DNA from 4 places in the Rhizobium hidalgonense genome. Region 4 is predicted to be linked to each of the others. Evidence: predicted binding sites of a transcription regulator. Region 4 holds the regulator's gene; each other region holds the start of a gene.
What was found. Region 4 encodes LexA, which represses DNA repair genes until DNA is damaged. Its sites were predicted from a motif close to TGTTCNNNNTGTGTTCNG; they were not measured.

Region 1: the regulator LexA is predicted to act here: its motif matches at 3,115-3,132, upstream of FFM81_RS18110 (ATP-dependent helicase).
Region 2: the regulator LexA is predicted to act here: its motif matches at 1,877-1,894, upstream of dinB (DNA polymerase IV).
Region 3: the regulator LexA is predicted to act here: its motif matches at 4,872-4,889, upstream of FFM81_RS12975 (DNA polymerase IV).

What each region holds. Positions count from the first base shown of each region.
Region 1 is NZ_CP054027.1:3,721,104-3,728,375, forward strand. It holds gene FFM81_RS18080 (DUF2842 domain-containing protein) at 1-210, shown strand, start outside; gene FFM81_RS18085 (metallophosphoesterase family protein) at 207-950, shown strand; gene FFM81_RS18090 (DUF982 domain-containing protein) at 1,582-1,824, shown strand; gene FFM81_RS18095 (hypothetical protein) at 2,092-2,355, opposite strand; gene FFM81_RS18100 (BON domain-containing protein) at 2,413-2,673, opposite strand; gene FFM81_RS18105 (hypothetical protein) at 2,794-3,075, shown strand; gene FFM81_RS18110 (ATP-dependent helicase) at 3,180-5,240, shown strand; gene FFM81_RS18115 (enoyl-CoA hydratase/isomerase family protein) at 5,242-6,294, opposite strand; gene FFM81_RS18120 (putative bifunctional diguanylate cyclase/phosphodiesterase) at 6,364-7,272, opposite strand, start outside.
Region 2 is NZ_CP054028.1:1,017,026-1,024,297, forward strand. It holds partial or broken gene FFM81_RS25990 (aldo/keto reductase) at 68-205, shown strand; gene FFM81_RS25995 (Hsp20 family protein) at 666-1,139, shown strand; gene FFM81_RS26000 (DUF982 domain-containing protein) at 1,213-1,509, shown strand; gene FFM81_RS26005 (hypothetical protein) at 1,519-1,797, shown strand; gene dinB (DNA polymerase IV) at 1,934-3,022, shown strand; partial or broken gene FFM81_RS33350 (SOS response-associated peptidase family protein) at 3,019-3,472, opposite strand; gene FFM81_RS26015 (SOS response-associated peptidase) at 3,781-4,371, shown strand; gene FFM81_RS26020 (DUF4142 domain-containing protein) at 5,148-5,675, shown strand; gene FFM81_RS26025 (c-type cytochrome) at 5,920-6,765, shown strand; gene FFM81_RS26030 (c-type cytochrome) at 6,771-7,124, opposite strand; gene FFM81_RS26035 (cytochrome c oxidase assembly protein) at 7,171-7,272, opposite strand, start outside.
Region 3 is NZ_CP054027.1:2,685,858-2,693,129, reverse strand. It holds gene dnaE (DNA polymerase III subunit alpha) at 1-2,146, shown strand, start outside; gene FFM81_RS12980 (L,D-transpeptidase family protein) at 2,230-3,483, opposite strand; gene FFM81_RS12975 (DNA polymerase IV) at 3,576-4,868, opposite strand; gene FFM81_RS12970 (hypothetical protein) at 5,000-5,677, opposite strand; gene FFM81_RS12965 (DUF3572 domain-containing protein) at 5,680-5,988, opposite strand; gene FFM81_RS12960 (response regulator) at 6,119-6,490, shown strand; gene FFM81_RS12955 (PleD family two-component system response regulator) at 6,509-7,272, shown strand, end outside.
Region 4 is NZ_CP054027.1:2,375,599-2,382,870, reverse strand. It holds gene FFM81_RS11380 (ComEC/Rec2 family competence protein) at 58-2,490, shown strand; gene lexA (transcriptional repressor LexA) at 2,471-3,190, opposite strand; gene FFM81_RS11370 (VOC family protein) at 3,387-4,283, shown strand; gene kdsA (3-deoxy-8-phosphooctulonate synthase) at 4,280-5,125, shown strand; gene eno (phosphopyruvate hydratase) at 5,267-6,541, shown strand; gene FFM81_RS11355 (FtsB family cell division protein) at 6,678-6,998, shown strand; gene pdhA (pyruvate dehydrogenase (acetyl-transferring) E1 component subunit alpha) at 7,144-7,272, shown strand, end outside.

The DNA.
Region 1 (7,272 bases), 1.3 Mb from region 4:
CTGATCGGCACCGGCCTGGTCATCATCCTCGTCATCGTCTACGCGCGGGCGGCCACCACGTTTGCCTCGCTTCTCCTCGGCACGTCACCCTGGTGGGTGCATATGGCCTATTTGTTTTTCACCGGCCTGTTGTGGATTCGACCCGCCATGCTTATCAAGTGGACGGAAAAGCCCGCAAAAACCGCGTTGAGCCGAAAGACGATACCATGAAAATCGCAGTGATCGCCGATATCCACGGCAATGACCTCGCCCTTGAAGGCGTGCTTGCCGATATCGCAGCACTGGGCATCAGCGACGTCGTCAATCTCGGCGATCATCTCAGCGGTCCGATGAACGCAGCCCGAACGGCCGACATCCTGATGGCGCGCAATTTCCCCTCGATCCGCGGCAATCACGATCGCTGGCTGGTCTCTCTGGAACCGGCTGAGATGGGTAGCTCCGACAGCATGGCGCATGCCGAGCTGCGGCCGCACCATCTCGACTGGCTGCGCACCCAGCCCGCGACGCTCGTCCACCGGCAGGAGCTGTTTCTCTGCCATGCCACGCCGCAGGACGATCTCACCTACTGGCTGGAAGACCTGACGGCTGATGGCCTGGTGCATATGTCCGGGCGAAAGCGGATCGAAAGCTTCGCCGAGGGGATCGATTTTCCCGTCATCCTCTGCGGCCATACCCACATTCCGCGCTCTGTGCGGCTGGCCGACGGCCGGCTTGTCGTCAATCCCGGCAGCGTCGGCTGCCCCGGTTATGACGATGACGAACCGGTGTTTCACATGGTTGAAACCGGCTCGCCCGACGCATCCTATGCCATCCTGGAAAAGGTGAACGGCTGCTGGAACGTGACCTTCCGGCGCGTCTCCTACGATCACATGACGATGTCGAACCTTGCCCGCGAACGCGGCCGTAACGAATGGGCCAATGCGCTCGCAAGCGGTTGGGTCGGCGTTTGACGGATCTGGCATGGCCGTCGGGGCAAAGTGCGGGATATTGCGGCCGCAAAGGACCTCAAGCTGAAGATCCATGCGAATATGCAGGCCCTGGAAGCGGGGCAGCGAGTTAACACAATCGAATATGCCCTCGACATACTATCGATGAAGTCTTCTCTGATGGGATATAGGCGGCGATATCTATCGTCCCCCCTTCCCCAGCCTCCCAAGGTTGGCCCGCAAATATTCTCACTGCATTCTTTGGATCGGTTTGGAGAGGCGCACGAGGAGAGCGTCTTCAGCCGATATTTCTGCGCCATGGGCGAGAGCCGGCATAACCAGCGCCTCGCAAAGAAAAGCGGCCCGGATCAATTTCGATTTAAACTCATGTCGAGCCCTTAGCTTTCCCAGCACGGTAACGGCAGTATCGCGTCCGCGCTATACAACTTATTTGCGATTACGGAAAAATTCCGATTGGCACGCGCACCCGCGATCCTTCCCCATGCAGGCTGACTTTTCGCCTTATCAGCAACAAACGATTCACCATTGTTGGCCGCGAAAATCACGCTAGAATAGCTGTTATTGCGGCGTCTCCACCGAGGAATAGGGAGGCGCTGCATGCTTTGTTTCTGTCGACAATCGTGGAGGAGCATTGATGGCAACTGAAAAATGGAACAGCCCGGTCAAGGTCGGTTTCGAAGATGCCGTCGCGCGAACGGTCAGCGGGCCGTTCGATGCGCTGAAATGCCTGGCGGATTTCTGGCCGAACGCCCGCGGGCTGCACTATATCAAGGCCCGCAGCACCTGCCGGGCGGCACTCGATGGACGCAAGAGCGTGGAAGAGGCGAGAGCCGAATTCCTGGCGGCGGCCGAAGAGGCAAAGCTGAAGCTGCATTAGGGCGCTACGCGTCGACAAGACGTGAAAGCACGCGTCCCACGTTGAACTGGTCCTTCGGTCGGCATTTCCGTAAATGGAGCGTGCCAGAACGGTGCAATGCTTTAATTTCTTTAACCCTGCATCGAAGCCGTGCCGGGTTTTGGTGCAACGGGCGTTGCGCCTGATATCGCTGTATTCATAGAAGATGCCCAGCCATCATGATGATGGTCAGAGGCTCGTTACCTCTGCGGCAACGCGGGCGAGCCTCGTTTGGGCAAGCCGGATGGCTCAGCAGGCCGCGCCGGCCTCATCCTCCACCTCGAGATAACCGACGCCGATGATCGTGCCGTCCGTCGCGCGGATGAAGGATGGCAGGTAGAGCGGCTCTGCGGGCGTGCAGGCGCTCGTCCCGGTATATTCGTTGAGGGCGATCTGGTCTTTCGGCAGGGCGGAATAGTTTGTACCGGTTTCAAGCGAGGCGTAGGCGGAGCCGGCAAAGACACCACACCCCATGATCAAGGTCGTTGCCCAGAGGCGAGGAAGCAACTGCATGATGGTCTCCAGCGTTTCGATCCGGCATTTCAACACCCGGGAAGACACTTGGTTCCCTCAGCGCCGCAACAGGCGGCTGCGCACATAACCGCGGCCGACGATGCTTTCGGCGATCTCGATGGCGCGCTCGACATCGCCGCGCTGGTGCACGAAACCTTCGAGAATGACATAGGAGCCCGATGTGGTGACGGTGATTTCCTCGGCGTCGAGATCGGCGTCCGCATGAAGGGCGCCCTCGACCGAGGCGCGGGTCGCCGCGTCGCCGTGCCCTTCGCCACCGGAATTTTCATGCACCATGAATGCCGGAACCCCAAGCACCTTCACCGTCTCCTGCTGGTTGATCTGGTTTAACGCCGCAGCGAGGCATTTCGTTGCGACCCTTGGCGAAAGGGGCTGCGATTTCCATATTTGGATGCAGTCGAAAGAGGGATGACGACGATGAACGCGGTTCTGCCCACCCTATTCTCCGGGGCATTGTTAACCGGGGTCTTGCTGACCGGCTGCTCTTCGGCCGAGGGGCCGGCACTGGAACCGATCCCCGGCAGCATCACCTATGGCGGCCAGCCGCGAACGAAGCTGACCAAATCGCCGATCGGCAGCGCCGTCCATCACCAATTCTACAACGGGACCGGCCAGCGGGTGGAGGAAACCTATATTCTTCAGCCGGATCGCAGCCTGAAACTGGTGCGACGGGTGGTCGGCCCGGATTTCCCCGATTGAGGCACTCGCACACCACAACGCTTGACAGCGGCGGAAATCGCGAACATTCAAGGAACATCTAATCTTTCCCCAGTGATTCTGCGGAAGCCCGACCGGACGGCTGGATGTATCTCGAAAAGCTCAATCCCCAGCAGCGCATGGCCGTCGAACACGGCACGCTCACTGACGGCAGCCATATTGCCGGGCCGCTGCTGGTCATTGCCGGCGCCGGCTCGGGCAAGACGAACACGCTGGCGCACCGGGTCGCCCATCTGATCGTCAAGGGCGCCGATCCCCGCCGCATTCTGCTGATGACCTTCTCGCGCCGGGCCGCGGCCGAGATGGCGCGGCGCGTCGAGCGCATCTGCCGCGATGTGTTGGGTGCGAATGCCGGCATCATGGCCGACGCGCTCAATTGGTCCGGCACCTTCCACGGCATCGGCGCGCGGCTGTTGCGCGACTACGCCCAGCAGATCGGCCTCGATCCTGAATTCACCATCCATGACCGCGAAGACAGCGCCGATCTGATCAACCTCATCCGGCACGATCTCGGTTTCTCCAAAACCGAAAGCCGGTTTCCGGCCAAGGGCACCTGCCTTGCCATCTATAGCAGGGCGGTGAATTCGGAAACCGCGCTCGAGCAGGTCCTGCGCGACGCCTTTCCCTGGTGCGCGGCCTGGGAGAAACAGCTGCGCGAGCTTTTCGCCTGTTATGTCGAGTCAAAGCAGGCCCAGAACGTGCTCGATTACGACGATCTGCTGCTCTACTGGGCGCAGATGGTCGGCGAGAGCGTGATTGCCGAGGATATCGGCAGCCGCTTCGACCATGTGCTGGTCGACGAATATCAGGACACAAACCGGCTGCAGGCCTCGATCCTGATGGCGCTGAAGCCTGGTGGCCAGGGGCTGACCGTCGTCGGCGACGATGCCCAATCGATCTATTCGTTCCGTGCAGCGACGGTGCGCAATATTCTCGATTTTCCCGGCGCCTTCAGCCCGGCTGCCGATATCGTCACGCTCGACCGCAATTACCGCTCGACGCAGCCGATCCTGGCGGCGGCCAACGCCGTCATCGATCTCGCTTCGGAGCGTTTCACCAAGAACCTGTGGACCGAGCGGCAATCGGCCGAGCGGCCGCGGCTCGTCACGGTGCGCGACGAGGCCGACCAGGCGCGTTATGTCGCCGACATGGTGCTCGACAATCGCGAGGAGGGCCTGACGCTCAAGCAGCAGGCCGTGCTGTTCCGCGCCTCGCATCACAGCGGGCCGCTGGAGGTCGAGTTGACCCGGCGCAACATTCCCTTCGTCAAGTTCGGCGGCTTAAAGTTTCTCGACAGTGCGCATGTCAAGGACATGCTGGCTACGCTGCGCTTCGCGCAGAACCCGCGCGACCGGGTGGCGGGTTTCCGGCTGATGCAGATCCTGCCCGGCGTCGGGCCGTCGACGGCGCAGAAGGCGCTCGACCTGATGGCCGAGGATGCCAGCCCGCTATCGGCGCTGGCCGAAATGCCGACGCCGCCACGCTCCGGCGAGGACTGGACTGCATTCGTTTCGATGCTGCAGGAGCTGAAATCCGGCAAGGCCGGCTGGCCGGCGGAAATCGAACTGGCGCGGCAATGGTACGCGCCGCATCTGGAACGGCTGCATGAAGACGCCGCGACACGCCAGGCCGATCTCTTACAGCTCGAGCAGATTGCCGGCGGTTATGCCTCGCGCGAACGTTTTCTCACCGAGCTCACCCTCGATCCGCCGGATGCGACCAGCGACCAGGCCGGCGTGCCGCTGCTCGATGAGGACTATCTGATCCTGTCCACCATCCATTCCGCCAAGGGCCAGGAATGGACAAGGGTCTTCATGCTGAATGTCGTCGATGGCTGCATTCCGAGCGATCTCGCCGTCGGCGCCACCGCCGAAATCGAAGAGGAACGCCGGCTGCTCTATGTGGCGATGACACGTGCGCGGGACGGTCTCGATCTGGTCGTGCCGCAACGCTTTTTCACCTACGGGCAGAACGCGCAGGGCGACCGGCACGTTTACGCCTCGCGCAGCCGCTTCATTCCGGCGACGCTGCTGCAGTTCTTCGAAGCCTGCAGCTGGCCGCAGGTGAAATCGCAGTCCGCCGCGCAAGCCCAGGCGCGGCAGGTGCGTATCGATGTCGGCGCCCGCATGCGCGGCATGTGGCGATAGCTTAGAGCTCAAGCGGCGGTTCGGCCGGTTTCAGGAAGCGCTCGACGGTCGCGGCCCCGACGGCCTCGACTGAGGCGGGTGACCATTGCGGATTGCGGTCCTTGTCGATGACGGCGGCGCGGATGCCTTCGAAAAAGTCGGGATTATCCAGCATCTGCAGGCAGGCGCCGAGTTCGCGGCCGAGGCACTCGGCAAGTGAGGCGCTGCGGCGACCGGCTCTCAGCAACGTCAAGGCCAGCTTCAGGCTGGTCGGTGAGCGGGTCAGCATCACCCGGCGCGTCTCGGCGGCGAAGTCACCCTCCTCGCCTGCCAACGCTGCCAGGATCTCCTCGACAGTGTCGAAACGGAAAGCGCGATCGATCGTCGCCGCATTCTGGCTGAGCCGGCTTTCTCCGGCAGGCTCGGAAAGCGCCTGAAGCACTGCATCGACATCGCCGGAGGCGCTGCCGCGCGGCAGGGCTGACAAAACATCGATCACCTCGCCAAGCCGCGACGAAGCGATCTGAACGTCGGCAAGACCCGCATGGATCGCGTCGGCCGCACCAATATCGAGCCCGGTCAGGCCGAGCCATGTTCCAGCCTCGCCTGATGCCTGCGGCAGCAGCCAGGTGGCGCCGACATCGGGAACATAGCCGATGCCGGTTTCCGGCATGGCCAACCGCGTGCGCTCGGTGACGATGCGGTGGCGGCCGTGCGACGACAAGCCGACGCCGCCGCCCATGGTGATGCCGTCCATCAGCGCGACATAGGGTTTGGGGTAGGAGGCGATCTGGTGGTTGAGGCGGAATTCCTCGCGCCAGAAGCTTGCCGCCAGGCCGTCGCCGGCCCGGGCGCTCTCATGCAGGGCGCGGATATCGCCGCCGGCGCAGAGGCCGCGTTCGCCCTCCCCCGTTATCACGACGGCCGCCACCTGGTCATCCCCGGCAAAACCATGAAGCGCCTCGGCGATCGTCCGGATCATCGGCAGCGTCAGGCTGTTCAGCGCCCGCGGCCGGTTGAGCCGGACGAGGCCGGCAATTCCCCGCCGTTCAATGATGATTTCGCCGTCCTGCATGGTTCACCTCATCCTTTGCGATAGGAATAGCCGAGGACGAGGCGTGGCTCCAGTCGATTCAAGCTTGGTTCAGGCAGACAGCGATTTGCGGGCGGAAGCGGCGCTCTCGCACTTTGCAGCATAATCGATGGCAAGTTCCAGCGGCAGCGGCCGGGAGAAATGATAGCCCTGTGCCAGGCGAACGCCCATCGCCTTCAACCCTTCAGCGATCGTTTCGCTTTCGACCCCTTCGGCGACGGAGGCAATGCCGAGATTCTGGCAGAGATTGGCGACCGAGCGGGTGATGTTCATGCAGCGGGCATCGCGATCGAAATTCATCACGAAGGCCTTGTCGATCTTCAGCTTGTCGAAGGCAAGACGGTGGATATGGCTGAGGCTCGAAAAGCCGGTGCCGAAATCGTCGAGCGCAATCGATATGCCGGCGGCGCGCAGCATTGTGATGACCCGGTCGGCGGTGTCGAAATCGGAGAGCAGCGCCGTCTCGGTGATCTCGAACTCGATGCGCCTGGGATCGATGCCGGAGCGGGTGATCATGGCGAGCAGCGCCATCGAGGTTTCGTGGTCGCAAATATCGCGCGCCGAGAGATTGAAGGAGAGCTTGAGATGGCGTGGAATGATCGCCAGCGCTTCGAGCGCCTTGGCGAACAGGATGCGCGTCATCCGGCCGATGACGGCGGTGCGTTCGGCAGCGGGAATAAAGGCTTCCGGACTGATGCGGCCGAAACGGGCGCTGTCCCAGCGGGCAAGCGCCTCGTAACCGACGACGCGGCCGCTCTTCAATTCGACGATCGGCTGATAGTCGAGTTTCAATTCCCTGACGAAATCGCCCGCCTGCAGCTCGAGTTCGATCAGGTAGCGCTGCGTCAGGATCTTTTCGTGTTCGGCCGAGAAGAATTCGACGCCGCTGCTGCGCTTGCTCTTGACCTGGTAGAGGGCGAAATCGGCTTTCTCGTAGAGATCTTCGGCGGTGTATTCGCC
Region 2 (7,272 bases), on a different replicon from region 4:
GGTCGGTCGGCCACGCCGTCGAAGTCCGAAACTCATATCCACGTCAGAAAAGGTCATAATCAAATGCATGCTTGGCCAACCCGGCCTTTCCATCGCTCCCCTGGTATTTGGCGGCAATGTTTTCGGCTGGAACGTCGATGAGCAGACAGGATTTCGTCTGCTCGATGCCTTTGTCGATCACGGTTTCAACGCCATCGACACGGCGATACCGCGCTCCGGCACGAATGCGTCGCAGAAGCCTCGAACAGGCTCAAGCGAATCCGGCACCAGCCGTGCAGCGTTGAAGTCAACCGCAAAAGCGAGGTCCGTATGCTAACATCTTCTGCTTTGCCGATAACAATTCTGACGGAAGTGCTCATCATGCCTGAGGCGACCATTCGGATCAGGCATTTTGAACAGGCTGTTGTTATAAACCGCCTTTGCGCCCTAAACCACGGCGGATGCGACGGCGCCGGTCGTGGAGTCGGCTGCAATTGTCGTGGGCGCCGCTGGGTTGAGCAGCGGTCGCTGAAAGCAAGTCGAAATTTTTTCCAACGACACTCTTGAAACCGACATTTCCGGAAACCAAATCGTTTGCCGCCAACCGCTGACGACAGGGCTGGCCTTGCTGGGAGCGCCGACTTTCGGCGCTTCCGTACCCATGTTGCTTCAAGGAGGATATGGCTATGGCAACATCTTACGACTACGCACCGCTGTTCCGGTCGAGCGTCGGCTTCGACCGGGTCTTCAATCTTCTCGAGAACGCCCAGCGCGCCCGCTCAATCAGCGATTGGCCACCCTATGACATTGTCAAGACCGGCGATGATAGTTACCGGATCTCGATTGCGGTGGCCGGGTTCGCCGAGAACGATCTCGACATCACCTACCAGTCCAATCTGCTGACAGTGACCGGCAAGAAGCCGGAAGCTCCTGCGGACGGCTACCTACACCGCGGCATTGCCGCCCGGCCGTTCGAGCACCGGTTCGAGCTTGCCGATCATGTCCGCGTCGACGGAGCCGATTTGCGCAACGGCCTCCTCTCGATCGATCTGGTTCGCGAGATTCCCGAGGCATTAAAGCCGCGGAAAATCTCCATCCAAAGTGCGGCGGCACTGAGGTCCGAAGCGACGCCTCAGATCGAAGCGCAGAAAGCGGCTTAATCCACGCCGTCCACTGAAAAGGGCGCCGTTGCGACGGCACCCATCGACATCCGGGTTCAGGAAGGAGAGAGCGATGTCCGATATGTTCAGAGAGCCTATATCCATTCTTGTCGGTCTTGGTTTTCCGGCAAAAGTGCGTTCAGTGATGGACGCCTACCGACATCTGAGCGAATGGCCGGCGGCGCAGAGAGACACCGCGCATTCCATAGCGCTCAAAGCATGCGGCGCTGCGTTGCGGGGTGAAATCGAAGCAGAAACCGCGCGTGGCCTGTTCGCCGCTTTTGCCGAAAAACACGATCTGCTGGCACCAGATGTCGACGCCATCGGACTCTCCCGTCTGCGGCGCGACAGGGACCCTCACGTGCGTTGAGGTGTACCGATGATTGCCGTGGTGCAGGAGATCATCAACAGCGCTGTCACAACGGGACCGACAGTCCTCATGCCGCAAGGGCTGAATTTTCGGCGGCCAATGGATGTGGTGAATGCGCCTGCGATTTCAGCCGACGACAAGCGAGCAATCCTCGCGGCATGGGCATCGGACTTTTACGCGCTCGATTCAAGACCGGCGTTGCGTCATATTCCAGGAACGCCCGAGCCCGTTTCGATCGATGACGTTTGCTCTGCGCTTGAGGAACTCGACCGGCGCTACGAAATCTGATGGGGCCGCGTACCTACGCGGCCCGTTTCGCCTTTGTGAGCCGTTTGATTGCCGGTTGAAATCATGGCGAAGCCTGCTATGTTCTCTTTTTGTTTCGGCATGAATAGCCGATGCCATCGCCATCGCTGAAGCCGCCATGAACGATATGAACTCGACCCGCGTCCGAAAAATCGTTCATGTGGACATGGATGCGTTTTATGCGTCGGTTGAGCAGCGCGATAATCCGGAATTGCGCGGCAAACCGATTGCCGTCGGCGGATCGGCCGCCCGCGGCGTGGTGGCAGCAGCGAGCTACGAGGCGCGCGTATTCGGCGTCCACTCGGCGATGCCATCGGTGACTGCGAAGAGAAAGTGTCCGGAGCTGATCTTCGTGCCGCCGCGCTTCGACGTCTATAAGGCGGTGTCGCAGCAGATCCTCCAGATCTTCGCCGAATATACATCGATGATCGAGCCGCTGTCGCTCGACGAAGCCTATCTCGACGTGACGCAGAATCTCAAAGGCATGGAGATCGCCACCGAAATCGCGACGGAAATCCGGGCCAGGATCAAGCAGGTGACCGGGCTCAATGCCTCGGCCGGGATTTCCTACAACAAGTTCCTCGCCAAGATGGCCAGCGACCTGAACAAGCCGAACGGCCAGGCGGTGATCACGCCGAAGAACGGGCCGGCCTTCGTCGAGGCCCTGCCCGTCAAGAAATTCCATGGCGTTGGACCGGCTACGGCCGAGAAGATGCATCGGCTCGGCATCGATAACGGTGCCGACCTCAAGGCGAAGACGCTCGAGTTCCTCGTCGAACATTTCGGGAAGTCGGGACCGTATTTCCATGGCATTGCCCGCGGCATCGACGAGCGCCAGGTCAAGCCGAACCGGGTGCGCAAATCCGTCGGCGCGGAAGATACCTTCTCGCAGGACGTCCACGCTTATGAGCCGGCCCGCGAAGGGCTTCGGCCGCTGATCGAAAAGGTGTGGGGTTATTGCGAGGCCAATGAAATCGGCGCCAAGACGGTGACTTTAAAAGTAAAATATGCCGACTTCACGCAGATCACCCGCAGCAAGACGGTTGTAGTACCCCTGCCGGCAATCACCGATCTCGAGGATATAATCGGCGTGCTGCTCGCGCCGATCTTCCCGCCGCGCAAGGGCATCCGTCTGCTCGGCGTCACCCTGTCCTCGCTGGAACGGCGAGCACCTGTCGCGGAGCCGCAGTTGCGGTTAGCCCTCTAGACCGCCAGCATCGGCGGAGCGCCGGCCCGCGTGGTGCTTCACTCGGAACGTCCCTGCCAACAGGGGCCGGAGGATTTCGGGCCGGGCCGTTGAGCACCGCCATCTGCCGATCGTGGAACGGCGCGATGTCAACATTCGCCCCGACCGTCAGGATGGCATAGGCCCTTCCGACCAGTTCTCATTCGCGTGCCGCCAGATTCCCAAAAAAGAACCGGTCGCTATTGGCAAGCGAAAAACTGGACTTCTTGTGGCGAAACTCCGAAGCCGGCACCAGGAAGCGGTGGGGCGAAACGCTCACGCTTTTATCCGGACGATGTTCTCGGCACGCAGTCCGCCATCGCGGGGGCGCAACTGCCAAGGCAGTTCCACCATCTCCACATCTTCGTCACGCGTTCGACGATGATGCGGCGCTCATCGAGGTGCATCGGACTGGAAAACCGTCGCTTTCATAACGGATGAAACATATCAAGAACAAATTCGTTGGACAAATCTGATGATCGTGCCAATGATGGAAAGCTGTTTAATCTCCTTGAATGCGCGTCGGTGAGACCGAACTTCAGATGGCCATGCGACACGCTCGAGATGGAGCCGCAATCCTCGGCGCCAAACCACGCTAATCACAAGGTTGGCCGCTTGCGGCCTGCCGACAAAGAACGCCGCGGATCTGCTCGTCCTGCTGGAGAGCGTGCAATCCAAGCACATATTGCATCTGACGCGGCTCAGCTGCGAGGATGAGATTTCATTCGAAGGAAAGAGCAATGTGCAATGACTATCGGCTGATGGTGGATGTCGCCTCGGTTGTCGAGGAGTTCGCCGACCTGAAGATCAATATCCGCTCCGGCGAAGGGACGCCGAACCTCCAGGCTCGAGAGGACATCAAGATCACCGATTTCGGTCCTATCGTCCGGACGATCGAGGGAGCCCAGGACGAGGCCGAGCTCGTGCAGCGGCGCTGGAGCTGGCCGGGGCCGAACAAGCGGCCGGTCTACAATTTTCGATCGGAAGGTCGGGAGTTCACGTCCAATCGCTGTCTTATCGTCGCCGATGGCTTCTATGAGTTCACAGATTCCAAGGATCCGAAAAAGAAGCGCAAGGACAAGTGGCTGTTCACCAAGAATGACGAGCCGATCTTCTGCGTAGCCGGCATCTGGCGCGACACGCCGGAGGTGGGCCAAGCCTTCACCATGCTAACGATGGAGCCGGGACCGGACATTGCGCCATACCATGACCGTCAGATTGTCATTCTGGAACGCGACGCATGGCGAGCGTGGCTCGATCCAGCGGTCTCCGCCAGATCGTTGATCAAGCCCCTCCCCCTGGGAAGCCTTTCTGTGGAGCAGGTCGGCTGAGCGAGAACAGCGCGAATGCGACGATCGTGCGCGCGCAGCGCCTCCACCATGCGCTCAGCTTCGCCGACTTGCCGAGATTGGAAACGCTCCCGCCGCGTTTGGAGACGCGGAACAGTTTAACAGATTTGAAGTTGACTACTCGAGATCAAGCCCGATCTCGTACGGAGGAGTGTAAAATGCCATCTACAAGCGGATCACAGTCAAAAGGCGGCTCGAAGTCGGGCGCCAGCAGCAAAAGCGCGTCGGAAAAGAGTTCAAGCTCCTCTGGCAAGCAGGGCGGCAGCCATGAGCAGCATGTAAAGGCAGGCGAGCAGAGCCACAAGAATACTAAGTAGACCGTTCGGCCTCTTTGAGGCTCTCTTGCGAGCAGGTTTCAGGCGCGGGGTCGATCCGCGCCTGACCGCGTTAGACGAAGTATCGTGGTCGCCTGTCTGACGATTGCAACCAGTCAGTGAGCCGCACAGAGGTTGACTACCGAAGTGCATGGCTGTCTCACAAATTCCGCACGCCCCAGTGTGCTTACGCCGCGAGAGCGCATTGTTCCCGAACGCCAGAACACTCTGACCTATCTATTCCTGCCGCACGAACCCATCTTGAGCAGATTTTTCGTAGGCTCCAAACGAGCGGTGAGTGTTACTGCGGCCCAACGTTAGCACTAAATGTGCCATCTTTGAGCGAACAACAACATCAGCGTCGTCAAGACGTGGAATTCGGGCTGACAACGGGAACTCTCAGACGATCTAAAAGTTAGCGGTAGACAAACCAAGGAGACCTCGATGAACCGCCTTACTATCGTCTCGCTTGCTCTCTCGCTTGCCGTTCCCGCCTTCGCACAATCGGCAGCCGAAAAAACCGGCGTCAATTCCCTAATCGGCGTCCCGCCAAAAACCGAGGATTTCGTCAAGGAGGCAGCCACCAGCGATATGTTTGAAATTGCCTCCAGCAAGCTTGCCGTCGAGCGCGGCGACGATGCGACCAAGGCGTTCGCCCAGCAAATGGTCACCGACCACCAGAAGACCACCGACGAGCTCAAGGCGCTGGTGTCCGGCGGCAAGGTCAAAGCCACGCTTCCGAGCGCAATGACGTCCGATCAGCAGAGCATGCTCGACAAGCTGAACGGCCTGCAGGGGGACGACTTCAACAAGCAATATCACTCAGACCAGGAAGCTGCCCACGAAGACGCGGTCGATCTGTTCAAGCGCTATGGCGACGAAGGGGACAACCCGGAGCTGAAGGCATGGGCTGCAAGTACGCGACCTGCTCTGGAGCATCATCTGCAGATGGCGAACGAGCTCAACAAATAGGTCAGATGGGGCTTCGGTGTTTTCGACTCTTGAACGCCGGTTCGCCGCCAGTCGGAATCGAAAAACCCAATCTCGAAGAACACCGTCTGGCGGTACCTGTATCGGAGCCTCGATGCACTTACATCGGTTCAACTTTCATTGCCGGCAAGCCTGCTAAAGTGAAATCGGGACCATCATGAGGATCGCTCTCTGGATAACCGCGATCTTATGCGCTGCCTCCTTAGGGACTGCGGTGGCGTGGGTCATGACAGCTCCCGCGCCAATTTTCTCCGCGAACGATCCCCGGCTGGCGGGAGTTGGAGATGCCGGGCGAGGCAAGGATGTTTTTGCCGCCGGAGACTGTGCTTCATGCCATGCAACGCCCGGACAACCTGATCGCCTTCGACTGGGTGGTGGGTTGGCGCTGGCTTCGCCATTTGGGACATTTCGACCGCCAAATATCTCGTCGGACCCGACCGACGGGATCGGGAACTGGGATGTCGCGGATCTGGGAAACGCGCTTATTGCTGGGGTATCTCCAGACGGCAAGCACTATTATCCGGCATTCCCGTATGCAAGCTACACCGGAATGACCGTCGCAGACATCAAGGATCTCTATGCCTACCTCAAGTCGCTTCCTGCGGTGACCGGACGCGCGCCACCCCACCATCCAACAATCCTCTTCGCAGTCCGCCGCTCGATTGGCTTCTGGAAAATTCTATTCTTCCGAGAAGGGGCGTCGAACGCAAACCTCACGGGTGATGCCGTTCACGATCGGGGTGGGTATCTCGTCGAAACGCTCTCTCACTGCGCCGAATGCCATTCCACCCGAAATATGCTCGGTGCAATAAAATCCGATACTCGTTTTGCCGGTGGTCCCGAGCAACAAGGGACCGGGTACATACCAAATATTACTCCCGCTGGAATTGGCCGCTGGTCGGAGGCGGAGATCGAAGAGATGCTGACGACCGGCAATACGCCGACACATGGGCGCGTGGGATCGTCCATGGCCGATGTCGTCATCAACACCAAGAGCCTTCCCGAAAGCGACCGAAAAGCGATAGCTCGCTATATCAAGTCGCTCGCGCCAAGGCTCACGCCGCACCCTTAGCGATCTCAATTCGTGTAAAGATAGGCGGCAAGATCTTTGGCCTCCGTGGAATTTATCCCAGTCGCCGGCATCGCGGTACGTGGCGAAAACTCTTGCGGTGAAACAATCCAGCGTTCGAGATTGTCCGCCGTATTCGGCAGCACGCCGGCAATATAGACCCGCCCCGACAGACCGGACAACGCAGGCCCGACCAGTCCATCGGCACCCGGCACTCCGGGAATGGTATGGCAGCCCGTGCAACCGTATCGGCGAAATATCATGGGCGATCGCTCAGGATCCCCGCCAGTCATCGAAATTGCACTTTGATACCGGATGCTGCGGCTACTGAGATATTGCGTCGTTAAAAATCCGGTCGCCATCGAGACGAGCAGGGCGATTGCGCCGACCGCTGTAAGGTATGAGGTCTTAGACAAGTTTGGCACCTCCCCTTCCCGAATCCCTGATCCACATTGACAGCAGGAAGATCGCCGCGCCCGCATAGACCGTGCCAGCGGGGATCCACATCAA
Region 3 (7,272 bases), 310 kb from region 4:
CGAGCAGGTGGCGCAGATCATCACCTTCGGTTCGCTGCAGGCGCGCGCCGCCCTTCGCGACGTCGGTCGCGTGCTTGAGATGCCCTACGGTCAGGTCGACAAGATCTGCAAACTCGTGCCGAACAACCCGGCCAACCCGACGCCGCTGTCGAAGGCGATCGAGGAGGAGCCGAAGCTGCAGGAGGAGGCGGCAAAGGAACCGGTCGTCGCGCGCCTGCTCGACATTGCCCAGAAGATCGAGGGGCTTTACCGCCATGCCTCGACGCACGCCGCCGGCATCGTAATCGGCGACCGGCCGCTCTCCAAGCTGGTGCCGATGTATCGCGATCCGCGCTCCGACATGCCGGTTACCCAGTTCAACATGAAATGGGTGGAGCAGGCCGGCCTCGTCAAGTTCGACTTCCTCGGCCTGAAGACGCTGACGGTGCTGAAGGTCGCCGTCGATTTCGTCGCCAAGCGCGGCATCGCGGTCGACCTTGCCGCCATTCCTCTCGACGACAAACCAACCTACGAGATGCTGTCGCGCGGCGAAACGGTCGGTGTGTTCCAGGTGGAAAGTGCCGGCATGCGCAAGGCGCTGATCGGCATGAAGCCGGACTGCATCGAGGACATCATCGCGCTGGTGGCGCTCTATCGTCCGGGCCCGATGGAGAATATCCCGACCTACAATGCCCGCAAGCACGGCGAAGAGGAGCTGGAATCGATCCATCCGATGATCGACCACCTGCTCAAGGAAACTCAAGGGGTCATCGTCTATCAGGAACAGGTGATGCAGATCGCCCAGGTCCTGTCCGGCTATTCGCTCGGTGAAGCCGACCTTCTGCGCCGCGCCATGGGCAAGAAGATCAAGGCCGAGATGGACCAGCAGCGCGAACGCTTCGTCGTTGGCGCCGTCAAGAACGGCGTCTCGAAGCCGCAGGCCGACAATATCTTCGAACTGCTGGCGAAGTTCGCCAACTACGGCTTCAACAAGTCGCATGCCGCCGCCTATGCCATCGTCTCCTACCAGACGGCCTATATGAAGGCGCATTATCCGGTCGAATTCCTCGCCGCCTCGATGACGCTCGACATGTCCAACACCGAAAAGGTCAATGACTTCCGTCAGGATGCCAAGCGCTTGGGTATCGAGGTGATCGCACCCTCGGTCCAGACCTCCTTCCGCCACTTCCAGACCGGCGACAACCGCATCTATTACGCGCTCGCCGCCCTCAAGGGCGTCGGCGAATCCGCCGTCGACCATATCGTCGAGGTGCGCGGCGACAAGCCGTTTGCCGGTATCGAGGATTTCTGCCTGCGTATCGATCCGCGCCAGGTCAACCGCCGCGTGCTCGAAAGCCTGATCTTTGCCGGCGCCTTCGATTGTTTCGACATGGACCGCGCCCAGCTTGCCGCCGGTCTCGACCGCGTTCTCGGTTATGCCCAGCGCGCCCAGGAGAACAAGCTGAGCGGCCAGTCGGACATTTTCGGCAGTACGCTGACCTCGGGGCCCGAGAAGATCTCCCTGCCGCCGTTTTCGCCATGGCTCGCCTCGGAGCGGCTGCTCAAGGAGTTCCAGGTGCTGGGTTTCTATCTCACCGCCCACCCGCTCGATTCCTACAACAACATCCTGCAGAAGATGCGGGTGCAGACCTTTGCAGAGTTTTCCCAGGCGATCAAACAGGGCGCCTTCAATGCACGCCTCGCCGGCACCGTCATTTCGAAGCAGGAGCGCAAGACCCGCACCGGCAACAAGATGGGCATCATCGTCTTTTCCGATTCCTCCGGCCAGTTCGAGGCGGTGCTGTTTTCGGAAATGCTGAACCAGTATCGCGACGTGCTGGAATCGGGAAAATCCTTCGTGCTGACCGCCACCGGCGAGGAGCGGCCGGAAGGGATCGGCCTGCGCATCCAGACGATCCAGTCACTGGAGGAAAAATCACTGCAGATGCAGAAGGCGCTGCGCGTCTATGTCAGAGATTCCGGGCCGCTGAAGATGGTCGCCGGCCATCTCAACGCCAAGGGCGACGGCCTCGTTTCCTTCATCGTCATCAAGGAGGACGGCAAACGCGAGGTGGAAGTGGCGCTGTCGGAGAAATACCGCATCACGCCGGAAATCGCGGCCGCTCTCCGCGCCGCCCCCGGCGTCGTTGATGTCGAGCTTGTCTAGAGATGATGCGCATCACCTAGGGTGATTTTTGTCACTTCGGATGATGGTTATCACCTGGGATGATGGTATCGCCCGGGAAATCATCAACCCCGGGTGATGGTGATGAAATCCGTACCTTCGCCGGTCTCCCGGCCGAGGCCGGTATCGGAGATCGTCAGCGTCGAGCCGGGCGCGATCAGCGCCTCGATTCTGCGGCGGGTCTCCTCGGGGATCGTGACGCGGCTAAGCGACCGGGCGATCGGCCTGCCGCTGACGATCGAGCTTTCCTGATTGGTGATGCCGAGCCGCTTCATCGTCTCGCGAGAGAGATTGTTTTCGAGCGTGATGCCGAGCCAATCCACGGTACCGGCCTTCTCATCGACTGCATGCAGCGTGAAGAAATGCGTGCCGAGCGCCAGGCCCGGATCGGCGATCGTCAGCGGCGCTTCGAAGATTGGCTTGAACGCCCGGCGCACCATGATGACGCCGTTCGGCGGCTCGCCCTTGCCTGTTGCGGCATAGACGGATTTGAGCAGCGTATCGGAGACCAGGCTCCTGTCGCCGGTAAATTCCGCCGGCCGCAATGTCTTGAAAGCCTTGATCGCCTCGACGGTCGCCGGCCCGAGCAACCCGTCAGGATTACCGGCGGGAAAGCCGAGCTGGTTGAGCAGGGTCTGGATGTCGATCACCGTCTCGCGCAGCGTACGGCGGGTGATCAGCATGCTGATCGGTTCGGTCGGCGGTTTGGGTTGGGGCATTGCAATTGGCGCGGCCGGCATCGGCATCGCCGCCGTGTCGTTCATCGCCACCTGCACCGGTGTCCCCGGGCTGTCGGGCATCGAGGGCCGCAATTCGACATCCGAAAGCAGCAGCATCGGCGCCGGCGCCTCTGGATGGAAAAGCGTCGGATGGTCGATCGGCTGCGGGACCACTTCGCCGTCGCTGATGATGACGGGAATACCGGGCTCGGTCATCCCGTAAAGCTTTTTCGCAAAAACGCCGGGCATGCGCACGCAGCCATGCGAAGCCGGATAGCGCGGCACGGAATTGGATTCGTGCAGTGCAATGCCCGACCACGTCAGCCTTTGCATGAAGGGCATCGGCGCGTTCGAATAGAGATTGGATTCGTGGTATTTCTGCTTTTCGAGCACCGAGAAGATGCCGCTCGGCGTCGTGTGCCCGTCCTTGCCGGTCGAGACTTTTGAAGTCGCGACGACCTCGGTGCCGTCATAGACCGCAAGCGACTGCTTGTCCTTCGAGACGATGATCTGCAGCGTGCGTGCATCCGCGGCAAGAGCAGGGTGCACGAGTGCGGTGGCCGACAGCAAGCCGAGGCCGAAGACGAGACGCGAGAACATGATACCCAACCATACGCAATACTGGTCCGGCACACTATGGGACGAAGTTTAAGGAAGATTTTATAGGCTCGACAGGAACCTGGACTCACGCTTTAGTGATCGCGCTTGCCGCTGCCGAAGGTGTAACCGGTCTCGACCGTGTTCTTGCCGAACTTGTCGCGCAGCTTGTCCATCGCCGCTTCGGCGGCCGCCCGCCGGCCCGATTGCCGGTCGATGAGATCGGGCGGATCGGCGCGCGCGGCATCGCCGAGATCGGTGACGCCGATGCCGAGTAGCCGGAACTTCGTGCCGTCGGTCTCCTTTTCGAGAAGCTCGAGCCCGATGCGGAAGATCTTGTCGGCCAGCTGGGTCGGGTCTTCCAGCTTGCGATTGCGTGTGCGTAGCTTGAAGTCGGCGGTCTTCATCTTCAGGACGACGGTCTGGCCGGCGATGTCGTTTTTCTTCAGCCGCCAGGAGACCTTTTCCGAAAGATTGCGCAGGATCGGCACCAGATCGTCATAACGTGAGATGTCGTCGAAGAAGGTCGTCTCGGACGACACGCTCTTGGCCGCATCGTTGAGATGCACTTCGCGGTCGTCGATCCCGCGCGACAGCCGGGCGAGCCGCTGGCCGATGCTGCCGTAGCGGCGCATCAGGTCGTTTTCCTCCATCTGCTGCAACTGGCTGATGGTGCGGATGCCGTCGGCCTCCAGCGTCGCCGCAAAGGCCTTGCCGACGCCCCAGATCGTGGTGACCGGACGCGGCGCCAGGAACTCGACCGCTTCCTCACGGCCGATGACGGAAAAGCCGCGGGGTTTCTGCAGGTCGGAGGCGACCTTGGCGAGGAATTTGCAATAGGAGAGCCCGACCGACACGCTGATGCCGATCTCCTTTTCGACCCGGCGGGCGAATTTGGCGAGCGTGCGGGCCGGCGGATCGTGATGCAGCCTCTCCGTGCCTTCAAGCTCCAGGAAGGCCTCGTCGATCGATAGCGGCTGCACCAGCGGCGTCAGATCCTGCATCATGGCGCGCACCTGGCGGCCGACCCGGACATATTTTTCCATGTCGGGGCGGATGACGATCGCTTGCGGGCAGGCTTCCAGCGCCTTGAACATCGGCATCGCCGAACGCACGCCGTGGATGCGGGCGATATAGCAGGCGGTGGAGACAACGCCGCGTTTGCCGCCGCCGATGATCACAGGCTTGTCGGCAAGTTCCGGATTGTCGCGTTTTTCGACGGCCGCATAGAACGCGTCGCAATCGATATGCGCAAGCGTCAAAGCATAGAGCTCGCGATGGCGCACCAACCGGGGGCTGCCGCAGGAAAGGCAGCGGCGAGCCTCGCCCTTCTGCTCGGCAAGGCAGTCGCGACAGAAGCCGGGTGTCTTGTCGGGCGCGGGCGTCATCATGAGAACAAAGGTTGAACGCCGGGACAATACGCCCTAAGCTTCCGAGTCTCAAGAGAGGGCGGGAGCTTTGCCTTTGGATAACGATCTTCGTTTCGAGACGGTAACGCGGCGCAAAGAAGGCCGCCCGCTCATGCGGCTGGAACTGCAGGGCTGAAAGCGCCGGCAATGAAATGCGCCTCGATCAGGGCGGCCGCATGCGCCCAGTCGCTGACGCGGGTGATGTCGTCGGCGGCTGCCGGCGCGAAACGATGGACGGGCGAGTCGGGCATCAGGTGAATCAGCAGGCAGTCGGCAACATATTCCCTTACGGAATGCAGATTGCGCGCCATATCATCGATGAAGACAACGGGAAGGGAGCGGCTGGCATGCAAGGCGTGAACGATCGGCCCCTTGGGCTCTTCGCTGGCAAGCAGCGGAAAAAGCAGGCCCATCCTGTCGAGCAGGCGGCGGCGCTGGTCCTGGAACCGCGGCTGCATGGCGGTCAGGAAAAGCACGTCGGCCTCCCGCGAAAGCCGGTCGAGCGTTTCGACGACGCGGTCGAGCGGCGTCTGCCAGAGCTCCTGCGTCTCGAAGAATTCCTCGATCAGCCGGCTGACCTGCTGGTCCCCGATCTCGACGCCATCCGCCTGCGAGACGATGTTGCCGTGCAGCTTGAACGAGCGTGGCAGAAATGCGTGGCCCTGGCTTTGCAAGAAAAGCTGGAACGGGCCGATGAATTGCAGCACGACATCGTCGACATCGCAGACGATCAGCGGCCGTTCGCCGAGCCGGATATGCGAGATATCGAGGTCCACAATGCCGGTCACCGTCAGTATTCCCCGGAATCGAGGCCGGGCGAGGAGAAATGCTGCCAGGCGGCGGTGACCGTTTCCGGGCTGATGCCGCTCGCCGCGCAGAAAGCCATTGCCGTCGGTTCGTGGTTCATCAGGAAATCCATCATGCCGGCGAGAAACCCGGGATCGTTGACGGCGCCGCGCACCTGGCCGGGAGCCACACCGGTCAGCGCCAGGAAGCGGCCGAACATGTCGGGATCGTCGGCAAGCCAGCCGAGCACGGCGATCGCGGTAGCGTGCGGGTCGGCGGCCGGTTGTTTCGAAGTCTTGAAGTTGCTTTGCATTTCGAGGGGTAAGTTACCTTTTCTTCAACCAAATACCGCTAGCGTGCGCTATCGGTTTTACGCAGCTACCGTCCGCATGCCTTTCTCATGGGACGAACCGCTGCGCGAACGGACGTAGGGACAGCTTGTCATGCCCAAACAGGTGATGATTGTAGAAGATAACGAGCTCAACATGAAGCTCTTTCGCGACCTCATCGAGGCGTCCGGTTATACGACGATCCAGACCAGAAACGGTATGGAGGCGCTGGATCTGGCGCGCAAACATCGCCCCGACCTCATCCTGATGGATATTCAGCTTCCCGAGGTCTCTGGTCTCGAAGTGACGAAATGGCTGAAGGAAGACGACGAGCTGCACGTGATTCCCGTCATTGCCGTCACGGCTTTCGCGATGAAGGGCGACGAGGAGCGGATCCGCCAGGGCGGCTGCGAAGCCTATGTTTCCAAGCCGATCTCGGTTCCGAAATTCATCGAGACGATCAAGACCTATCTCGGCGATGCCTGACGCATCGGAAAGACACCTATGACTGCGCGAATACTGGTGGTTGACGATATTCCGGCCAATGTGAAGCTGCTTGAAGCGCGGCTGCTTGCCGAATATTTCGACGTGATGACCGCGGCCGACGGCTACACGGCGCTGGCGATCTGCGAGCGCAACCAGGTCGATCTCATCCTGCTCGACATCATGATGCCCGGTATCGACGGTTTCGAGGTCTGCGAGCGGCTGAAGGCCAGCCGCAAGACCGCCCATATTCCTGTCGTCATGGTCACGGCACTTGATCAGCCGGCCGATCGCGTCCGTGGCCTGAAGGCCGGCGCCGACGATTTCCTCACCAAGCCGGTCAATGATCTTCAGCTGATCTCACGGGTGAAGAGCCTGCTGCGGCTGAAGACGCTGAGTGACGAGCTGCGCATCCGCGCCGATACCGCCCATACGATGGGCATCGACGATCTCATGCGGGCAGGCGAGGGGCGCATCGACGAGGCCGGTCAGATCCTGCTCGTCGATGGTCGCGCCAATTCGCAGGAGCGCATCATCAAGGCGCTGAAGCCCGTCGCCGACGTGCTTGCCCTTTCCGATCCGCAGGCAGCGCTCTTCGAGGCGGCGGAAAGCCCGTTTGATCTCGTCATCGTCAACGCCAATTTCGATGATTACGATCCGCTTCGCCTCTGCTCGCAGCTGCGCTCGCTGGAGCGCACGCGCTTCCTGCCGATCCTGATCATCACCGAGCAGGGTGCTGACGAGATGGTCGTGCGCGCGCTCGATCTCGGCGTCAACGACTACAT
Region 4 (7,272 bases):
CTCGTTTTGATTGAAGGTTGCATTCTGACTGCCGGTGCGGGTGATCTTGGGCGGGGCATGGAGGAATTGACGACAGTCGAATTGCGGCCGGAAGCGGGCGTGGGCCGTGCCGTTCCGCCGGCTCTTCCCGCGATTGCGATGGTGACCCGACCGGCAAGGACGCAATCGGAGACCCCCTTGCGCCATCGACTGCCGGCCACCGGCCGGCAAGTGCTGCGTGCCGGAGCCTGCATGCTGGGCGAAGAGGCCGATCACGGCCGCCTGCTGCTGTTCTCGCCGGTCTTCCTCGGCGCCGGCTCGGCCTGCTGGTTTCTTGCGGCATGGGATTTTCCCTTCTTTGCATCGCTGCTCTGTCTGCTGGTGCCGGCGGCTGCGGTTTTCCTCGCCGGCCGCAGCCGGCCGGCATTGCGCGCAACTTTCCTGGCGCTGGCGTTTTTCGCCTGCGGCATGCTCTCGGCCCAGTTCGAGAGCTGGCGGGCTTCGACTGTGATCCTCGATTCAGCGGTGACGACGACGGTCACCGGCCGCGTGGAACGGCGGGAAGGCGACGGCCGGGGGCGCTGGCGCTATATTCTTGCCGTCACCGGCACTGAGGCACCGGAACTGAAGCGGCAGCCGGGACGCATCACCGCAATCGCCCGTGGCGCCGATGCGCCGTTCGAGATCGGCGACATCATCACCGGCAGGGCGCGGCTGACGCCGCCGGCGGGCCCGGCGCTGCCCGCGCTCAACGATTTCTCCTTCGGTGCCTATTTCGACGGCATCGGCGCCAACGGTTTCTTCTACGGTGCGCCGAAGAAAGTCGACTTGCAGGCTGGTCCACAGGCTGCAAGATCGACGTCGGAAGCTGTGCTCGAATGGCTTTACCAGTTGCGCAGTAGCATTGGCGACCGCATTCGGTCGATCCTGCCCGGTGATACGGGCGCTTTTGCAGCTGCTTTGGTGACCGACGAACGGCGCGCCATCTCGAAGGCGACGACGGAGGCGCTGCGCCAGTCCGGTCTTGCCCATATCGTTGCGATATCGGGCCTCAACATGGCCCTGTCGGCAGGCATTTTCTTCGTCGGGTTCCGGATGCTGCTCAGCCTGTTTCCGGGCGTTGCTCAAGCCTATCCGACAAAGAAAATCGCCGCCGCCGGCGCGCTCATCGCCGTCACCGCCTACTTCCTGATATCAGGATTCGGAGTCTCGGCCGAACGCGCCTTCATCATGATGGCCATCATGCTGATCGCAGTCTTCTTCGATCGCCCGTCAATCAGCCTGCGCAATGTCGTCCTCTCGGCTCTTGTCATCATCGCCATTTCGCCCTCGGAAGTCCTGGGCCCGAGCTTCCAGATGTCCTTTGCCGCGACATTGGCGCTGGTATCGGGCTATCAGCTGTGGAAGGACCGGCGCATCCGCGAAAACGCTTTGCTGAAGCTGCCGATCATCAGGCCGGTCGTTGCGGTCGCCGGTTTCTTCGGCGGCGTCTTCCTGACCTCACTGATCGGCGGTTTTTCCACGGCGCTGTTTTCGATCGAGCATTTTCATCGCCTGACCGCTTACGGCCTGCCGGCAAACCTCGCGACGATGCCGATCATCTCCTTCATCGTCATGCCGGCGGGGCTGCTGGCGATGTTGCTCATGCCTTTCGGTCTGGACGCGCCGCTCTGGAAGGTGGTCGGCTTTGGCCTCGATATGGTGATTGCGGTTGCCAAGACGGTGTCCGGCTGGGGCGGCGATATTGGCGTCGGCCGTCTCCCCGCCTGGTATTTCGTCGTGGCGGTGGCAGGCTTTCTGCTGCTGACGCTGCTCCGCACCCGGTTGCGCCATGCCGGCACTTCGATCCTCGCCGCCTCGACGTCCATCGTGCTGCTTCTGCCGGTTCCCCGGCCGCCGGATCTGGTGATTTCGGAGGATGGCAGTCTGGTTGCAGTCGTCGCGGCTGAGGCAATGGCTTCCAATCGCGAAAACCCGCCGGATTTCATTTTCGACCAGTGGCAGCGAGCGCTGGTCCTGCCGGCGCATTACCCGCCGAAGATGCTGGATGGTCCCGCAATTCCGCCGGAGGGAGACGACCGCCGCGTCAGGCTTTCCCGCGATCAGCAGAATGAAGCGAGGACGGCGATGCGGGCGGCGGCCGCGGGCGGTGAAACAAACCGCTTTTCCTGCGTCAAGAGGGCCTGGTGTACATCGAGGCTTGGCAATGGCCGTATCGTCACGGTCATCGACAATGCCGCTTATCTCGGTCCGGCCTGCGATGCGGCCGATATCGTCGTCACATCAGTCCGCCTGCGTTTCAACAGCTGCCGTTCAGGTGGGACGCTTTTTACCGGTGAGACACTACGCAAAACCGGTTCCATCGAGCTGCGCTTCGCAGACACCGGCTTGGAGGTCGCAACGGCATTCGAAACCCTGTCACGGCCGTGGATGCGCCATCGCGCTTATGACTGGCGCAGCAACAGTTTTGTCGAATCTGGCCTGTCCAGTGTCAGTGATAGCGGCGAATGAGGCCGACGAGCTTGCCCTGCACCTTGACACGATCAGGTCCGAAGATCCGGGTCTCGTAAGCCGGGTTGGCCGCTTCAAGTGCGATCGAGGCACCCTTGCGGCGAAAGCGCTTCAGCGTCGCTTCCTCGTCATCGACGAGGGCAACGACGATGTCGCCTGGGCTTGCGGTGCTGCCGTTGCGGATGATCACCGTGTCGCCATCAAAGATGCCGGCGTCGATCATCGAATCGCCTTTGACCTCCAGAGCATAATGCTCGCCGGAGCCAAGCATATCGGCCGGAACGACGATATCGTGGGTGTTGTTCTGAATCGCCGAAATCGGCACGCCGGCAGCGATTCGGCCCATAACCGGCACCGAGACCGAGTTGCCGTTGTCAGCAACGGGTTTTACAGGCGAGGGAGCGGCGACCGGCTGGGGCTTGCCGAGGCTGCCCTCGATGACGCTCGGCGAAAAGCCGCGCCGGGGCTGGATGCTGGGGCTATAGGCCTCCGGAAGCCTGATGACCTCAAGTGCCCTGGCGCGGTTCGGTAGGCGGCGAATGAAACCGCGTTCCTCGAGCGCCGTGATCAGGCGATGAATGCCGGATTTCGAGGCCAGATCGAGGGCATCCTTCATCTCGTCGAAAGACGGCGGAACGCCGGATTCCTTCATGCGCTCATGAATAAAAAGGAGAAGCTCCTGTTGTTTGCGCGTGAGCATCGACGTCAGACCCCTGATTGAAACAAATCCAGAACAGACACTATATGTTCCATATGTGTTCCGCAAGTAGCTAATTTTCCGTAAAACTTGCCGCCAACTCGTTGAGATTTTTATTTTCATTCGCCGGATTGGCACACATGTCTTGCTTTGGGGGTGGCGCTGTCGCACATCTTTTGTCGTTTGAGGGAGGGATATCATGAACGAGCATTCCGCCATACCGCACCCGCTGGATCATGTCGTGCTGCCCGTCGTCAATATCGATCTGGCCCGCGAACGGCTAGGCAAGCTCGGCTTCACCGTTGCCGCCGATGCCCGCCATCCCTTCGGAACGGAAAATGCCTGCGTCTTCCTTGCCGACAAGACCTATCTGGAGCCGCTTGGTATTGCGAGCGTCGAGGAGAACGAGGCGTCGGCGCGGCAAGGCAATGTCTTCACCGCCCGCAACCGGGCCTTCCGCTTCCGTTGCGGCGAGGAGGGGCTTTCGGCGGTGGTTTTCGGCACCGCGGACGCCGGCCACGACCATCAGAGCTTCGCTGCCGGCGGATCGAGCGCCGGCGAGATGTTGCAATTCAGCCGGCCGATGAAAATGCCGGATGGTTCCAGGAGCGTCGGCAGCTTCAAACTGGCTTTTGCGGGCGATCTGCGGGCGCCCGATTTCTTTCTCTTTACCTGCCAGCGCATCAATCCCTTGCCGGCCGACCGCGGCGTGCTGGAGACGCATGCCAATGGCGCAACAGGCATTGCCGAGATCGCGCTGTGCGCGCCGGACCCCGCTGCATTCGCCGCCTTCGTCGGCCTTGCCGCGGCGCAATCGGTCGTCGAGAAGACCGGTTTCGGCGTCAATATCGCCGCCTCGAATGCAAAAATCAGCCTGATGACGCCGGAAGGGCTGGAGGCCTATTTCGAGATCGCCGTCTCATCCGCCGACCGCGGCCTGCGCGGCCGGGCTATCCTCTTTGCCGTCGCTGATCTTGCCGTGACAGAAGCGCATTTGGCTGCTAACGGAGTGACCTACACGCGCAAGAACAATCGCATTCTGGTGAAGCCGGCGCCCGGGCAGGGCACGCTCTTCGCCTTCGAGGAAACACGATGAGCACTGATACGAATTCCGAAGTCAGGATCGGCGAGGGCGCAGGCCAGGTCACCTTTTCCAATGCTGGCCGCCTGTCGCTGATTGCCGGCCCCTGTCAAATGGAGAACCGCGACCACGCTTTCATGGTTGCCGGGACGCTGAAGGAGCTCTGCGCCAAGCTCGGCATCGGCCTCGTCTACAAGAGTTCCTTCGACAAGGCGAACCGGACTTCGCTGTCGGCCGAGCGCGGCATCGGGCTTGAAAAGGGCATGCAGATCTTTGCCGATCTCAAGAAGGAGTTCGGCTTTCCGGTCCTGACCGACGTTCACACCGCCGAACAATGCGCCGAAGTGGCCAAGGTGGTCGATGTCCTGCAGATTCCGGCCTTCCTCTGCCGTCAGACCGACCTTCTGATCGCCGCTGCCGAGACCGGCCGTGCCGTCAATGTCAAGAAGGGACAGTTCCTGGCTCCCTGGGACATGAAGAACGTCCTGAAGAAGCTCAACGCCAGCGGCAATCCGAACGTACTGCTCTGCGAGCGCGGCGCTTCCTTCGGCTACAATACTTTGGTTTCCGATATGCGCTCACTGCCGATCATGGCGTCGATGGGCGCCCCCGTCGTTTTCGATGCGACCCATTCCGTCGCGCAGCCCGGCGGGCAGGGCGATTCCTCCGGCGGTCAGCGGGAATTCGTCGAAACGCTGGCGCGCGCAGCGGTGGCGACCGGAATTGCCGGCGTTTTCGTTGAAACCCACCAGGACCCGGACAACGCACCGTCCGACGGCCCGAACATGGTCTATCTCAAGGACATGCCGCGGCTGCTGGAAAAGTTGCTCGCCTTCGATGCTGTCGCCAAGGCCTGACAGTCAAAAGCCTGACATGTTCGTGCTATAGCGACGATCAGACACGCAGGTCGATGGCGTCGCAATGCGCCATTGTAATTTGCCCGCCTTCGATTATGACAGGCTTCGAATGATTGATCACCCACCGAGCAGGAAGAACCCATGACTGCAATCACCGATATCATCGCCCGCGAGATTCTCGATAGCCGTGGTAACCCCACCGTCGAAGTCGATGTCTATCTCGAAGACGGCAGCATGGGCCGCGCGGCCGTTCCCTCGGGCGCTTCGACCGGCGCGCATGAGGCGGTCGAGCTGCGCGACGGCGGCAAGCGCTACCTCGGCAAGGGCGTCCAGAAGGCGGTCGATGCCGCCAATACCGAGATCTTCGACGCAATCGGCGGCATCGACGCCGAAAACCAGATCCAGATCGACAACATCATGATCGAGCTGGACGGCACGCCGAACAAGTCGCGCCTCGGCGCCAACGCCATTCTCGGCGTCTCGCTTGCCGTCGCCAAGGCTGCCGCCCAGGCCTCCGGCCTGCCGCTCTACCGGTATGTCGGTGGCGCTTCCGCGAGCCTCCTGCCGGTGCCGATGATGAACATCATCAACGGCGGCGCCCATGCCGACAACCCGATCGATTTCCAGGAATTCATGATCCTTCCGGTCGGCGCCGACACCATCGCTGAAGCCGTGCGCATGGGCTCGGAAGTCTTCCATACGCTGCGCAAGGAACTGGCCGCCCAGGGCCACAACACCAATGTCGGCGACGAAGGTGGTTTCGCACCGGGCCTGAAGAGCGCTTCGGAAGCCCTCGACTTCATCATGAAGTCGGTCGAGAAAGCCGGCTACAAGCCGGGCGAGGACATTTACCTCGGCCTCGATTGCGCCTCGACCGAGTTCTTCAAGGACGGCAAATACGTTCTCGAAGGTGAAGGCCGCACGCTCGAATCGGGCGCCATGGCCGAATATCTCGCCGAACTCGCCGCTAAGTATCCGATCATCTCGATCGAAGACGGCATGGCCGAAGACGATTGGGACGGCTGGAAGACGCTGACCGACCTGACCGGCAAGAAGACCCAGCTCGTCGGCGACGATCTCTTCGTCACCAACTCCGCCCGTCTTCGCGACGGCATCCGCATGGGTGTCGCCAACTCGATCCTCGTCAAGGTCAACCAGATCGGCTCGCTGACGGAAACCCTCGACGCCGTCAACACGGCGCACAAGGCAGCCTATACCGCCGTCATGTCGCACCGCTCCGGCGAAACCGAAGATTCGACCATCGCAGACCTCGCGGTCGCCACCAACTGCGGCCAGATCAAGACCGGCTCGCTCTCGCGTTCCGACCGTCTTGCCAAGTACAACCAGCTGATCCGCATCGAGGAGGGCCTCGGCCCCCAGGCTCAGTATGCCGGTCGCTCGATCATCCGCAACTGATCGAATCTGCTTTCGACGACTTCACCCGCGCCTCACCTGGCGCGGGTTTTTTATTGCCGGCGGTTACGGTCAATGAACGGTTAATCTCTGCGCGTTATGCTGAACGAATTGGTAATGCGTTCAAGAGCATGCGTGTATGTGGACAAAGCATCATAAGAAGAGAAAGATCGGCCGCTTCGTCATTCCGGCTATGACGGTCGCCTTCCTTTCCTATTTCGGTTATCATTGCATTCACGGCGATTACGGTCTGCGCGCAACGGAAACGTTCGAGCATCAGCGTCTCGCGCGTGAAAAAGAGCTTGCGATCTTGAAGGCAAAGCGCGAACATCTTGAAAATCAGGTCGCGCTGCTGAGTGATGGCTCGCTCGACAAGGATATGCTGGACGAAAAAGCGCGCTATCAGCTCAATATGTCGCGCGCGGACGAGATCGTCATATTCAACCATTATTCCAATTAACCGGAATTCAGTTAATTGGAATTTCTCGTGTATTTCCAATAATTTAGTGCCGAATACGAGCCATGCAATTATGGCATTGCTGTGGTCATATTTCTTCCCTATGGTACGCGCCACCGAGAAACGACAAACCCATAGGGAGGGTTGAATGGCGCCGCGAAAGACCGCGACCGTTTCCAGCCGCAAGACTGCAGCTAAACCGGCAGCCAAAGCATCGAATGGAGGCCCCGTAGCCGACTTCGATCGCGACGAAGAGCTCAAGGCCTATCGCGAGATG